Regions from separate parts of the Sphingopyxis sp. GW821-FHT12F08 genome, predicted to be linked through region 1. Evidence: predicted binding sites of a transcription regulator. Region 1 holds the regulator's gene; each other region holds the start of a gene.
The links. The regulator LexA, encoded in region 1, represses DNA repair genes until DNA is damaged. The targets are predictions, from matches to a motif close to GTTCCNCNCTTGTTCT.
Positions count from the first base shown of each region.

Region 2: the regulator LexA is predicted to act here: its motif matches at 2,016-2,031, upstream of recA (recombinase RecA).
Region 3: the regulator LexA is predicted to act here: its motif matches at 2,319-2,334, upstream of radA (DNA repair protein RadA).

Region 1 covers NZ_JBXAQA010000003.1:385,117-389,716, reverse strand. Annotated here, with positions in the region: gene trpC (indole-3-glycerol phosphate synthase TrpC) at 1-440, shown strand, start outside; gene moaC (cyclic pyranopterin monophosphate synthase MoaC) at 695-1,168, shown strand; gene AC1RNQ_RS10735 (molybdopterin molybdotransferase MoeA) at 1,165-2,355, shown strand; gene lexA (transcriptional repressor LexA) at 2,421-3,104, shown strand; gene AC1RNQ_RS10725 (ComEC/Rec2 family competence protein) at 3,058-4,600, opposite strand, start outside.
Region 2 covers NZ_JBXAQA010000002.1:9,445-14,044, forward strand. Annotated here, with positions in the region: gene speB (agmatinase) at 1-722, opposite strand, end outside; gene recA (recombinase RecA) at 864-1,940, opposite strand; gene AC1RNQ_RS05030 (response regulator) at 2,063-2,413, opposite strand; gene AC1RNQ_RS05035 (hybrid sensor histidine kinase/response regulator) at 2,406-4,600, opposite strand, start outside.
Region 3 covers NZ_JBXAQA010000002.1:748,264-752,863, forward strand. Annotated here, with positions in the region: gene AC1RNQ_RS08335 (iron-sulfur cluster assembly scaffold protein) at 1-377, opposite strand, end outside; gene AC1RNQ_RS08340 (CvpA family protein) at 374-931, opposite strand; gene radA (DNA repair protein RadA) at 942-2,303, opposite strand; gene AC1RNQ_RS08350 (matrixin family metalloprotease) at 2,440-3,189, shown strand; gene fsa (fructose-6-phosphate aldolase) at 3,316-3,966, shown strand; gene AC1RNQ_RS08360 (crotonase/enoyl-CoA hydratase family protein) at 4,173-4,600, shown strand, end outside.

The DNA.
Region 1 (4,600 bases):
TGCGCAAGGATTTCATGATCGATCCCTGGCAGGTCGCCGAGGCGCGCTCGATCGGTGCCGACGCGATCCTGATCATCGTCGCCGCGCTCGACGATGGCGCGATGCGCGAGATCGAGGCCGCGGCCTTCGAGCGCGGCATGGATGTCCTCGTCGAGGTCCATGACGAAGCCGAACTCGAGCGCGCGTTGACCCGGCTCAAATCGCGCCTGATCGGCGTCAACAACCGCGATCTGCGCAGCTTCGAGACCGACCTCGCGGTCACCGAACGCCTCGCCAAACGCGTCCCGCCGGGCACGTTGCTGGTGGGCGAAAGCGGCATCGCGACCCACGCCGACTGCCGCCGCCTCGCGGCGAGCGGCGTGAACACCTTTCTCGTCGGAGAAAGCCTGATGCGGCAGGAAGATGTGACCGCGGCAACCAAGGCGTTGCTCGAGGGGTAATGCCCGGCAAAATTTCGCGCAAAGACGCAAAGACACGAAGATGTCGCGCCAGCTCGCTTCGGATGGCTATCGCCGCAGGCGAAATAGAAGGCGCTACCGCGGTATCATATGCAATCGCAGCGATCTTGCGCTGTCCTCTTCGTGTCTTTGCGTCTTTGCGCAAAACAAAAAATCACAACGGCGCAGCCATAGACGACGGTCAACTTGCAACCCGCCCCTTGCCTTTCGCACCTCGCCTTGCTTGGCTCACCGCCATGACGCTCAAACCGACTCATCTTGACGACTCCGGCGCCGCGCATATGGTCGATGTCGGCGCCAAGCCCGCAACGCCGCGCCGCGCCGTCGCGACCGGCCGCATCACCATGTCGGCGGGCGCGCTCGAAGCCATCCGCAGCGGCAACGCCCCCAAGGGCGACGTCCTCTCGACCGCGCGCCTCGCGGGCATCATGGCCGCCAAGCGCACATCGGACCTCATCCCGCTCTGCCACCCGCTCGCCCTCACCAAGGTCGGCGTCGATTTCACCTGGGAGGAAAGCGGCATCGCGGTCACCGCCACCGCCGCGACCACCGGCCCCACGGGGGTCGAGATGGAGGCGCTCACCGCCGCCTCGGTCGCGCTGCTCACCCTCTACGACATGGCGAAGGCGCTCGACCGCGCGATGGTGCTCGGCGACATCCGCCTCCTCGAAAAGAGCGGCGGGCGCTCGGGCGACTGGTCGGCAGCATGAGCAAATTGCTCCCGGTCGAGGAAGCGCAGGCGCGGTTGCTCGCGCTCCGCGGCCCGCTCCCGCCGGAAAAAGTCGCTTTCTCCGAATCGCTTGGCCGCTATCTTCCAGAAGATATCTTCGCGCAGCGCGACCAGCCGGCCGCGCCGCTGTCGGCGATGGACGGCTATGCGATCCGCTTCGCTGACCTGCCCGGCCCGTGGACGGTCACCGGCGAAGTCGCGGCGGGCGCCGCCCCCGCCGCGCCCGTCGGCCCCGGCCAGGCGATGCGCATCTTCACCGGCGCGATCCTTCCGGACGGCGCCGACACCGTGCTGATCCAGGAAGATGTCGCCGTCGACGGCGCCACGCTGACGCGCACCGACCCGGGACCGGCGCTGTCCGGCCAGCATGTCCGCGACCGCGCCGGCGATTTCGCCGCCGGGACCGCGCTGCTCGCCGCGGGCACCCGCCTGACCCCCGGCGCGATCGCGGCGGCGATCATGGGTGGCGCGGCGCAGCTCGCGGTCGGCGCCCGCCCACGCGTCGCGATCCTCACCACCGGCGACGAGCTCGTCCCGCCCGGCCGCGCGCTCGCGCCGGGGCAGATCCCCGATAGCAATGGCCCGATGCTCGCTGCGATGCTCACCGCCGAACCCGCGGTCGTCGGCCTGCCGCTCCACATCCGCGACGACCGCGAGACTCTTGCCAAAGTTTTGAAAGACTTGGCGCGACGCCACGACGTCATCGTCACCGTCGGCGGCGCCTCGGTCGGCGATCACGACCATGTCCGCGGCGCGCTTGAGGATGCCGGTGGGCGCCTCGATTTCTGGAAGATCGCGATGCGCCCCGGCAAGCCGCTGATCGCCGGGACGGTCGGCGACGCGCTGCTGCTCGGCCTGCCCGGCAACCCGTCGTCGGCCTTCGTCACCGCGATCCTGTTCCTGATCCCGCTCGTCCGCCACCTCGCCGGCGCTGTCGCCCCGCTCCCCCAACTCCGCCACGCGCCGCTGCTCGCCCCGCTCGGCGCGGGCGGAAAGCGGCGCGACTATCTGCGCGCGCGGCTCCTCGATGGGCGTCTCTCGGTCTTCGACAGCCAGGACAGCGGCCGGACCTTTCCGCTCGCCGCCGCGACCGCGCTGGTCCTGCGCGAGATCGACGCCGCGCCGCGCGCTGCGGGCGAGGTCGCGGCCTATATCGACATCGCTTGACAAGTCCCGCTCTGTTCCACTATCGTTCTCCTTATGTCCGAAACCGGCACCATGGAGAACGCCCGATGTTGACCGCCAAGCAGCATGAACTGCTCCACTTCATCCAGCAAAAGCTCGACGCGAGCGGCATTTCGCCCTCGTTCGAGGAGATGAAGGAGGCGCTGGGCCTCAAGTCCAAGTCGGGAATCCACCGCCTTATCAGCGCCCTGGAGGAACGCGGTTTCCTCCGCCGCCTCCCCAATCGCGCCCGCGCGCTCGAGGTGGTCAAGCTGCCCGAGGGCGGCAAGGCGGCTGTGCGGGGCGATAGCAACAATGTCGTGCCGCTGCGCAAGCCCGCCCCCGCGCTGCGCCCGATCGCCGCGAACGATGTCATCTCGGTGCCGCTGCACGGCAAGATCGCCGCGGGCGTGCCGATCGAGGCGTTCGAGGATCACAATAATCTCGCGGTCCCCGCCGCGCTGCTCGGCGCGGGCGAACATTATGCGCTCGAAGTCTCGGGCGACTCGATGGTCGAGGCGGGAATCTTCGACGGCGACTATGCGCTGATCCAGAAAGCGAGCACCGCGCGCGAGGGCGACATCGTCGTCGCGCTCGTCGACGGGCAGGACGCGACGCTCAAATATTTCCGCCGCGAGGGCAAGATGATCCGCCTCGACCCCGCGAACAGCGCCTATGAACCGCAGCGCTACGAGGCCGAGCGCGTCATCGTGCAGGGGAAATTGTCGGGACTGCTTCGTCGTTACCACTGACCTGCGGCGGGCGGCGCCAGGGATGCTCGTCGCCCGTGCGTAACGTCGCGACCGCGCGCGGACGGTCGCGCAGATAGAGCGCGAGGCCGCCGGTTTCGGCCAAGCTGTCGCGGTCGATCGTCAGCCAGCGCCCCACGCATTCGCGCGGCAGCCAGCGGTCGCTGATCACCACATCGGCCGCTGCGCACGCCGGCGCCATCTCGGCGCCCTCGATCCGGTCGCGTCCGCGCGCCGCGAGGATGATGCGCTCGCGCTGGGTCCAGCGGCAGAAGTCGCGGTTGCACACCACATGGTCGAGATCCGCCAGCACGCCGAGCGGGGCGTCGATCCCCGCCGCCTCGGCGACCGAATCGCGCACATAATCGCCCGCGCGGTCGCGCAGCAGCGCATAGTCGCCACCCGGCAGCGCCGCCGCGACATGCTTGCCGTCGCTCGTCACCAGCAGATCGGGGCGCGGCTGGACAAGCAGCACCGCCATGCCGGCTAGCAAAGGCACGATGCCCCAGCGCCGCCACCCGGTCTGCCACAGCAATAGCCACAGCCCGCCGAACACCGCGAGGCCGAACCCCCAGGGCGGAAACACCGGCAGCGTCGCCACCGCACCCGGCGCATCGGCGACGAGATGCGCCAGCCAGATCAGCAGCTTCAGCGCCTGTTCGGCGACCCACCAGAAAGGCGCGCCGAGCCCGACCGCGTCGAACAGCAACGCCAGCGCCTCCGCGGGCATGATCACGAAAGTGGTGAGCGGGATCGCGACGACATTGGCGAGCGCGCCGTAGAGCCCCGCCTTGTGGAAATGGAACAAAGCGATCGGCGCCAGCGCGACTTCGACCACCAGCCCGGTGATCAGCAGGCCGACGATCCCGCGGCCAAGCCGCAACGGCCAGCCCTCTTCGCGCCGCGCCATGAACCGCTGCATCCACCGCCCCTCGTGCAGCGCGACGATCGCGGTGATCGCGGCGAAGCTCAGCTGGAAGCTCGGACCAGCGAGCGCCTCGGGCCGCCATAGCAGCACGATGAGCGCGCCCGCGGCGACAAGCCGCAAGGTCAGCGCCTCGCGCCCGAGCAGGATCGCGACGAGTACCAGCAGCGCAGCGATGAACGAGCGCAGGGTCGGCACCTCGGCCCCCGCGAGCAAAGTATAGCCGCCCCCCACCAGCGCCGCGGCCGCCGCGGCGAGCGGCAGCACATAGCCGCCGAGCGCCAGCCGCCTGCTCAAACCCAGCAGCCGCATCGCGAGCAGCATCGCGAAGCCCACGACCGCGGTCACGTGCAGCCCGCTGATCGACAACAGGTGCGCGAGCCCGCTCCGCCGCATCGCCTCCTCGTCGGCGGGGTCGATCGCACCGCGGTCGCCCGCGACCAGCGCCGCGGCGATTCCGCCCGCCGATCCGTCGACCTGCGCATGGATATGACTGCTGAGCCGCGCGCGCAGCGTCTGCTCGCCCTGCCCCGCGCCGCGCGCGCGCCGCACCTCGCCCAGCACCGTCCCGACC
Region 2 (4,600 bases), on a different contig from region 1:
CCGGGATGATGCTCGACGATGTCGGCGCCGACGATCGGCGCAGTCTGTTTGTGCAGCACGGCGAGCAGTTCGCGCACGGTGAGCCCGCCGGGTTCGGGATGCGCGACGCCGGGCGCCGCCGACGGGTCGATGCCGTCCATGTCGATCGAGATATAGAGCGGCCCATCCAATACCGGCACCGCTCCGGGCGCGAAGCCCGTCATCGGGATGATCTCGACCCCGAAGCGGTCGGCCTGCTCACGGCAGTGGCGCGTCAGGGTGCGAACGCCGACCTGCACCAGCCGCTTGGCGTGGCCGCCGTCACAGATGCGCGCGAAGGGCGAGGCGTGGCTGCGGGGGTTGCCGGCGAAATCATCGTAGAGGTCGGGATGCGCGTCAATGTGGAGGATATTGAGCGGGCCGAAGCAGGCCGCGGCGGCCTCGACGAGCGGGAAGGTCACCGCATGGTCGCCGCCGAGCGCGAGCGGGATTTCGCCATCTTCGTGCACCAGCGCGACGTGACGGCGGATCATCGCGTCGTCGCGCGGGGTGTCCTCGGTCAGCGCGAGGTCGCCGTCGTCGGCGAAGGCGATGTCGGTGCCGAGCTCGGGACCGAGCTCGCTCGCCATATTGCCGCGCTCGCTCCACAATTGCGCGCGGATCGCCGCGGGGCCGCGCGCGGCGCCGCGTTCGAAGCTGCTGTTGATGTCGGTGGGCAGGCCGAAGAGGCGGATCGCGGGCATCGCCCTTCTGTAGCCGCTCGCAGGGGTCGCGCAAGGCCAACGGCGGGCGGGCCGGTCACGAGAGGGCGCAGACCGAGGGGCAAGGAACCCGCCGCCGTTGGTGGGCCGCACCGGTCATAAGGACCGGGGCGGCCGAGGCTATCAGTCGTCGTCGCCCTCGTCGTCGGGGCCGGCCATCATTTCCTCGGCCACCGCGTCGGTGCGGCTGCGGATCGCGGCTTCGAGCCGATCCATCAGTTCCGGATTGTCCTTGAGGAAGGTCTTGGAATTCTCGCGACCCTGCCCGATGCGGATCGAGTCATAGCTGAACCAGGCGCCCGATTTCTCGACGATGCCGGCCTTGACACCCAGATCGAGAATCTCGCCGATCTTGGAAATGCCCTGCCCATACATGATGTCGAACTCGACCTGCTTGAACGGCGGCGCGACCTTGTTCTTGACAACCTTGACGCGCGTCGTGTTGCCGACGATCTCGTCGCCATTCTTGATCTGGCCGGTGCGGCGGATGTCGAGACGCACCGACGCGTAGAATTTCAGCGCATTGCCGCCGGTCGTGGTCTCGGGATTGCCGTACATAACGCCGATCTTCATGCGCAGCTGGTTGATGAAGATCACCATGCAGCGCGAGCGGCTGATCGAGCCGGTGAGCTTGCGCAGCGACTGCGACATCAGGCGCGCCTGCAGGCCGACGTGGCTGTCGCCCATCTCGCCCTCGATTTCGGCGCGCGGGACGAGCGCGGCGACCGAGTCGACGACGAGCACGTCGATCGCGTTCGAGCGCACGAGCGTGTCGACGATTTCGAGTGCCTGCTCGCCGGTGTCGGGCTGCGACACGATCAGTTCGTCGATATTGACCCCGAGCTTCTTGGCATAGACGGGGTCGAGCGCATGTTCGGCGTCGACGAAGGCGACCGTACCGCCGCCCTTCTGTGCCTCGGCGAGCGTGTGCAGCGCGAGGGTCGTCTTGCCCGAGCTTTCGGGACCATAGATTTCGATGACGCGGCCGCGCGGCAGACCGCCGACCCCGAGCGCGATGTCGAGCCCGAGCGAGCCGGTCGAGATCGACTCGACCTGCATCGCTTCCTTCTGGCCCAATTTCATCACCGAGCCCTTGCCGAAGGCGCGATCGATCTGCGCCAGCGCGGCGTCGAGCGCCTTCTGCCTGTCCGAGCTATTCACTGATTTCCCCACATCCACGAGTGACAATTGACCGGCCATGACCGTCCCTTTCCTGCTCTATCGCGAAGGCAGAAGCATCGCAACGCCGGACCTGTGTACGGCATTTGTTCCAGTGGAACAAGAGTAGAACAAAAATAATCTGGATGCGCGACTGCGCGCAGCTAACCGCCAAAAAACCCACCCAGCACCGCCTCGATCTCGCTCAGCCGAAACGGCTTCGACACCAATATGCGATGCGCGTGCGCCGGGGGAATCACGTCGCCCCCGCCCGAGGTGAAGGCGAAGGGGATCTCGCGCGCCGCAAGCGCGTCGGCGACCGGCCAGCCCTTGGCGTCGCCAAGGTTGATGTCGATCAGCGCCGCGTCGAGCGGCCCGGCCGCGATCGCCGCGAGCGCATCCTCGACGCTCGCCGCCTGCGCGGGTTCGGGATAGCCGAGCGCGTCGAACATGTCGGCGAGCATCATACCGATCAGCACATCGTCCTCGACGAGCAGGATGCGGCGCTCAGCCATGCGCGGCCCGCTGCGCAGCGGCGTCGAGCGCCGCCGAGGTCGCCTCGGTCAGCTGCGCGACCGAAAAGGGTTTGGGGAGGAAGGACACATGGTCAATATCGATCGACTGGCGCAATTGTTCCTCGGCATAGCCCGACATGAACAAAACAGGCAGGTCGGGACGCTGGCCGCGCAGGATGCGGACCATCGCGGGTCCGTCCATCGTCGGCATCATCACGTCGGTCAGGATCAGGTCGACCTTGTCCATCCTGCCGAAGCGTTCGATCCCCTCCTCGCCCTGCGACGCGGTGACGACATTATAGCCCGCGCGGGTCAGCGCGCGCTCGGCAACGGCGCGTACCATATCCTCGTCCTCGACGAGCAGGATCGTGCCGGTGCCCCACTGGCTCTTCTTGGGCTTGGGCGGCGGCGGCGCGGCGGCGGGCGCATCCTTTTCGGCGCGGTGCACGGGCAGGTAGATGGTGAAGCTCGCCCCCTCGCCCGGCTTGCTGTCGGCGAAGATGAAGCCCGCCGACTGCTTGATGATGCCATAGACGGTCGAGAGGCCGAGCCCGGTGCCCTTGCCGACGTCCTTGGTCGTGAAGAACGGCTCGAAAATCTTGGGCAGCACGTCGGCGGGGATGCCGCTGCCGGTATCGCTGACCTTCAAGGCGCTGTAATCGGCGGGGGGCATGATATCGCTGCCCATCGCGCGGACTTCGGCGGCGCTCACCGGATAGGTCTCCATCGTCAGCGTGCCGTGCCCGCCCATCGCGTCGCGCGCGTTGACCGCGAGGTTGACGATCACCTGCTCGAGCTGCCCCGGGTCGGCGCGCACCGCGCCCAGTCCGCGCCCGTGGCGCACCGACAATTGCACCGACTCGCCGATCAGGCGCTTCAGGAGGTGTGACACCTCCGAAATCACGTCGGGCAGCTGCAATATCTGCGGGCGCAACGTCTGCTGGCGCGAGAAGGCGAGCAATTGCCGCGTCAGGCTGGCGGCGCGATTGGCGTTGCTGCGGATCTGCTGGATGTCGTCATAGTCGCTGTCGCCCGGCGTGTGGCGCATCAGCATCAGGTCGCAGCTGCCGAGCACCGCGGTCAGGATATTGTTGAAGTCGTGCGCGACGCCGCCGGCGAGCTGGCCGACCGCCTGCATCTTCGACGCCTGCGCGACCTGGCGCTTCAGCCGCGATTCCTCGCTCGAATCCTTGAGACTCAGCAGCACCGCCGCCTCGCCCAGCCCGCGCACCCCGACGACGCGCATCGACACCGGCTCATCGCCCTGCCCCGCGAGGCGGATCGACAGGTCGCCGCCGACCTGCTGCCCGCTGCTGTGGCGGCGGATCATGTCGGCGAGCGGGCCCTTGTCCTCGTTGACCACGATATCGCCGGGATAGCGCGGCATCCTGGCCTCGTTGAGCCCGGCCGCGCGAACGAAGGCGCGGTTCATATAGAGGAAGCGCCCGTCGCGATCGACCATCGCCAGCCCGAAGGGCAGCAGCGACAGTAAAGTCTCGACATAGGTCTGCGCGGTGCCGCGGTCGGCCACGCCGATTTCCTCGTCGATCAGCGCGAGCAGCATCGGGCCGTGGCTGTCGGCGGGGATCAGCGGGATCTGGATCAGCCGCACCGGCGGTGCGCGATCGCCCTCGCGCCCGAAATAGAGCGTCCCGGCATCGTCGAGCCGCAGCAGCGGCGCGACGTCGCGCCCGGCATAATGGCTGGCGTCGCCCTCGCCGAGCGCGCGCAGCAGGAAGGCCTGATTGGCGACGCGCAGTCGCCCCTCGGCGCTGACCAGTGCCGCCATCACCCCCGCCTGCGCCAGCGTGCGGCCCGCGGGGCCGTCGAGGTGGCGGCTGATCTCGGTCACCAGGTCGAGCCGCTCGACCGCCGAAAAGCGCCACACCAGATAATCTTCGGACAGGCCGGTGCGGATCACCTGCGCGCGCAGGTGCAGCGTGCCGACCGCGAGCTCGTCGACCCCGCCCTCGCCGTCGCGCCACGCGGCGCGGCCGGCGTTCTTGAGCAGTTCGGCGCCGCGCCCTTCGAGCGGCAGCCCCGGCGGGGTGACGAAGCCCCCCATCCAGGTCGCGAACAGGTCGTTGGCGCAGACGAGCCGCCCGGCGCGGTCGGTCACCGCGACGCCGACATCGTCATGGTCGACCGCGGTGCGCAGCATCGTCCAGTCGGGCAGCACCGCCTCGC
Region 3 (4,600 bases), on a different contig from region 1:
AGCAGGATCGCGCCGTGCCGCGCGGGATAATCCTTTGCCGGCGCCAGCAGGTCGAAGCCCGGCCAGTCGGGCCGCGTGCCGCTGCCGCCGAACCAGCCCGCGATCGCCGCGCGCGCGGCGCGAATCTCGCCCAGCCCCTTGCCCGCCGCATGGCGCGCGAGCAGCGAAGCCGACGCCTGGCCCAGCGCGCACGCCTCGACATGCATGCCCACCTTCGTCACCCGCCCCGCATCGTCGGTGTCGAGGTCGAGCAGGATGCGGCTGCCGCAGAGCGGTGCGCGGAGCGATGCATGATGGCGCGCGCCCGGCAGTGGCAGATATTCGGCGGTCGCAACCGCCAGCGCCAATATGTCGCGATTATAGAGCGGCGCGCTCATTTCGCGTCTGCGCCGGACGCGTCCTTATCGCCATTGGCCTCGGCCTCGCGCGCCGCCGAACGGCGTTCGGCGATGACCTTGCTCATCGCCGAGCTCATCGCATTGAGCGCCGGATAGGTGCGGCTCGCGGTCATCCACGCCGGACGCTGCGCATTGCCGTAACCGATGTCGTAGAGCAGCGTGACGAGCATGAAGCCGATCGTCGCGATCAGCAGCCCCTTCACCGCGCCGAAGCCCGCGCCGAGCCCGCGGTCGAAGCCGCCGACGATCGACGCGCGGCTGCGCTGTCCCATCGCACGCGATCCCCATTTGGCGAGCGCGAAGACGCCGCCGAACAGGATCACGAAGGCAAGCACCGCGCCGCCGCCTTCGGTCCCGACCCAGTCCGCGACCAGCCCGGTCACCGTGCCGTGGAGCAGGCGCACCGCGAGAATCGCGAGCACCCAGGCGAGGAGCGTCGTCACCTCCTGCACCAGTCCGCGCGAAAAACCGAGCACCGCACCGCCGCCAACCAGCAGCAGCACAAAAATGTCCAAAGCCGTCAAACTTCCCATTCGCCGGTCGCTAGTCGCGCCCGAGCATCAGGTCAACGAGTTCGCCGAGCCGCGCGAAACCGGTGACCGAAATCCCGCCGACGCCTTTCATCCCCTTGGGTCCCCAGCCCGTCGAAAAGCCGAGCTTCGCCGCCTCGCGCAGCCGCAGGCCGTCGTGCGAAACCGGCCGCACCTCGCCCGACAGCGACAGCTCGCCGAAGACGATCGCGTCGGCGGGCACCGGCCGCTCGCTGAACGCCGAGATCAGCGCCGCCGCGACCGCAAGATCGGCGGCGGGATCGGTCAACCGGTAACCGCCCGCGATGTTGAGATAGACCTCGGCTCCGCCGAGTTGCAGCCCGCAGCGCGCCTCCAGCACCGCGAGCACCATGGCGAGCCGGCCGCTGTCCCAGCCGACGACGGCGCGGCGAGGCGTCGCCCCGCTCGCCAGCCGCACGGTCAGCGCCTGCACCTCGACCAGCACCGGGCGCGTGCCCTCCAGCGCGGGAAATACCACCGACCCCGGCACGTCGCGGCTGCGGTCGGTCAGGAACAGGCTCGACGGGTTGGCGACCTCGCCCAGCCCGCCCTCGCCCATCGCGAACACCCCGATCTCGTCGGTGCCGCCGAAGCGGTTCTTGACCGCGCGCAATATGCGATATTGGTGGCTGCGTTCACCCTCGAACGCCAGCACCGTGTCGACCATATGCTCGAGTACGCGCGGCCCCGCGATCGTCCCGTCCTTGGTGACATGGCCGACGAGCACCAGCGCCGCGCCGCTGTCCTTGGCGAAACGGATCAGTTCCTGCGCCGACGCGCGCACCTGGCTCACCGTCCCCGGCGCGCCTTCGATCAGGTCGCTGTGCATCGTCTGGATCGAATCGATGACGATGAAATCGGGATCGCTGCCGCCCAGCGTCGCGAGGATGTCGCGCACCGAGGTCGCGCTCGCGAGTTGCACCGGCGCCTTGCCGAGTCCCAGCCTTTGCGCGCGCAGTCGCACCTGCGCCGCCGCTTCCTCGCCGCTGATATAGACGACCGCCTTGCCCGCGAGCGCCAGCCGCCCCGCGGCCTGCAACAGCAAGGTCGACTTGCCGATCCCAGGATCGCCGCCGATCAGCGTCGCCGACCCCGCGACGAAGCCGCCGCCCATCGCGCGGTCGAACTCGGCGATCCCGCACAGCATCCGCTCGGGCATGATGCTGTGCGCGTCGAGCGCCTCGAGCGCGATCGTCCGGCCGCCCTTGCTGAGGTCGTGCTTCGCCGAAAAGGCGGTTTCGCCGGCTTCCTCGACCAGCGTGTTCCACTCGCCGCAATCGGCGCACTGCCCCTGCCAGCGATAGGTGACCGAACCGCAATTCTGGCAGACATATTGACGCTTCGCTTTGGCCATGCCGCCCGCTTAATCGGAACAAAGGCGGAACGCCATCATTTTCATGCAGGTCGCGTGACGGCCGTCACGCGCATGGCGACCATCACGGCGACTAGGATCTCCATGCCCCATCGAGGCGCATAGCAGGAGAGCCATCATGCCGAAGGACAAGAACCGCCCCCGCAACGAAGCAGAAATTCCGCCCAAGGCCGAAGCCGCCGTTCACTTCTTTGGCAACCGCCATGTGTGCGGCACCGACTCGCTCGGCTACGCGACACCGAAAGCCCGGTCGCCGTTCGACCTCAGAGTCGACGCCTCGGGCGGCTTCATCCCGCTGTGGGACGAAAATGTCCTGCTGCGATACCGCTTCCAGCCCCGCTCGCTAAACCGGCTACCCGATCCGGGAGCGACCGTGGCGACGATCCGCCAGCTCCTCGGCGAGGCGCTCGAATCATGGGGCGACGCCGCGCCCGTCCGCTTCGGTGAACGCGCCGATGCTTGGGACTTCGAAATCGCCGTCCGAAACGCCGACGACTGCGATTTCGGCGGCGGCTGCGTGCTGGCCAGCGCCTTCTTTCCCGACGCCGGTCAGCACGAACTCGTCATCTATCCAAAGATGTTCGACCAGCCGCACCATGAGCAGGTCGAAACGCTGGTCCACGAACTCGGCCATATCTTCGGCCTGCGGCACTTTTTTGCCGATGTGTCGGAAACCGCATGGCCGGCTGAACTCTTCGGCAAGGACAACGAGTTCAGCATCATGAATTATGGTGATGCGAGTATCCTGACCGACCAAGACCGGGCCGACCTGAAGGCGCTCTACAAGGCCGCGTGGCGTGGGGAGCTCAAGAATATCAACGGCACGCCGATCGTGCTGATGAAGCCGTTCAGTTCGCATCGTCCCTGAGAGGGCGGCCGACATCGGTGATCTTGTTCCGGGGCCGGCGCTGGCGCTCCAAGCTTGGACGCCAGCGCCGGCGCGTGATAGGCGGGGGGCGAATCGAAACCGCCCGCACAAGGATCGCCCCGCGCCATGAAATTCTTCGCCGACACCGCCGAAATCGCCGACATCCAGGAGCTCGCCGCGACCGGCCTGCTCGACGGAGTCACCACCAACCCGTCGCTGATCGCCAAGTCGGGCCGCGACTTCAAGGAAGTGACCCGCGAAATCTGTGCACTGACCGACGGCCCGGTATCGGCCGAGGTCGTCGCGCTCGATCACGCGACAATGATGAAGGAGGCCGAAATCCTCCGCAAGATCGCCTCCAATGTCTGCATCAAGGTGCCGCTGACGATCGACGGGCTCAAGACCTGCAAGGCGCTGACCGGCGACGGCACGATGGTCAATGTCACACTCTGCTTCTCGGCGGCGCAGGCCTTGCTCGCGGCCAAGGCCGGCGCGACCTTCGTTTCGCCCTTCGTCGGCCGCCACGACGACAATGGTTTCGACGGGATGCAGCTGATCTCGGATATCCGGCTGATCTACGACAATTACGGCTACGAGACCGAGATCCTCGTCGCCAGCGTGCGCCATGGTATCCATGTGCTCGAAGCCGCCAAGATCGGCGCCGATGTGATGACCGCGCCGCCGTCGGTCATCAAGGGGCTGTTCAAGCATATCCTGACCGAAAAGGGTATCGAGGGCTTCCTTGCCGACTGGGCGAAGACGGGGCAGTCGATCTGATAACAAGATCCTCCCCATTTGTGGGGAGGTGGCAGCGCGCAGCGCTGACGGAGGGGGTTCTCGTTCCGACGCAGCGTTGCGTCAGGACGCAAACCCCCTCCACCACCCGCTTCGCGGGCGGTCCCCCTCCCCGTGCCGGGGAGGATTACAGTTGACGTAAACGTCAACCCGCGCCGATACTCTCCCGCGACAAAGGGAGAGATTCGATGACTGACACTGCCGTCCCCGCCATCCTCACCGAACGCCAGGGCCATATCCTGATCGTCACGATCAACCGCCCCGAGGCGCGCAACGCGGTCAATGCCGCGGTGCATGCCGGCATCGGGACCGCGCTCGAGGAAGCCGAAAACGACCCCGAAATCCGCGTCGTCGTGATCACCGGCGCGGGCGACAAGAGCTTCTGCGCGGGCGCCGACCTCGTCGCGCTGTCGCGAGGCGAGCATCTCGCGCCCGCCGACCCGGCGCAGCAGGCGTGGGGTTTCGCGGGTATGGTGTCGCACCCGATCTCGAAACCGATCATCGCCGCGGTCAACGGCTTCGCCTTTGGCGGCGGCTGCGAGATCGCGCTGATGAGCGACATCATCGTCGCCGCCGATCATGCGCAATTCGGCCTGCCCGAGGTCAAGGTCGGGCT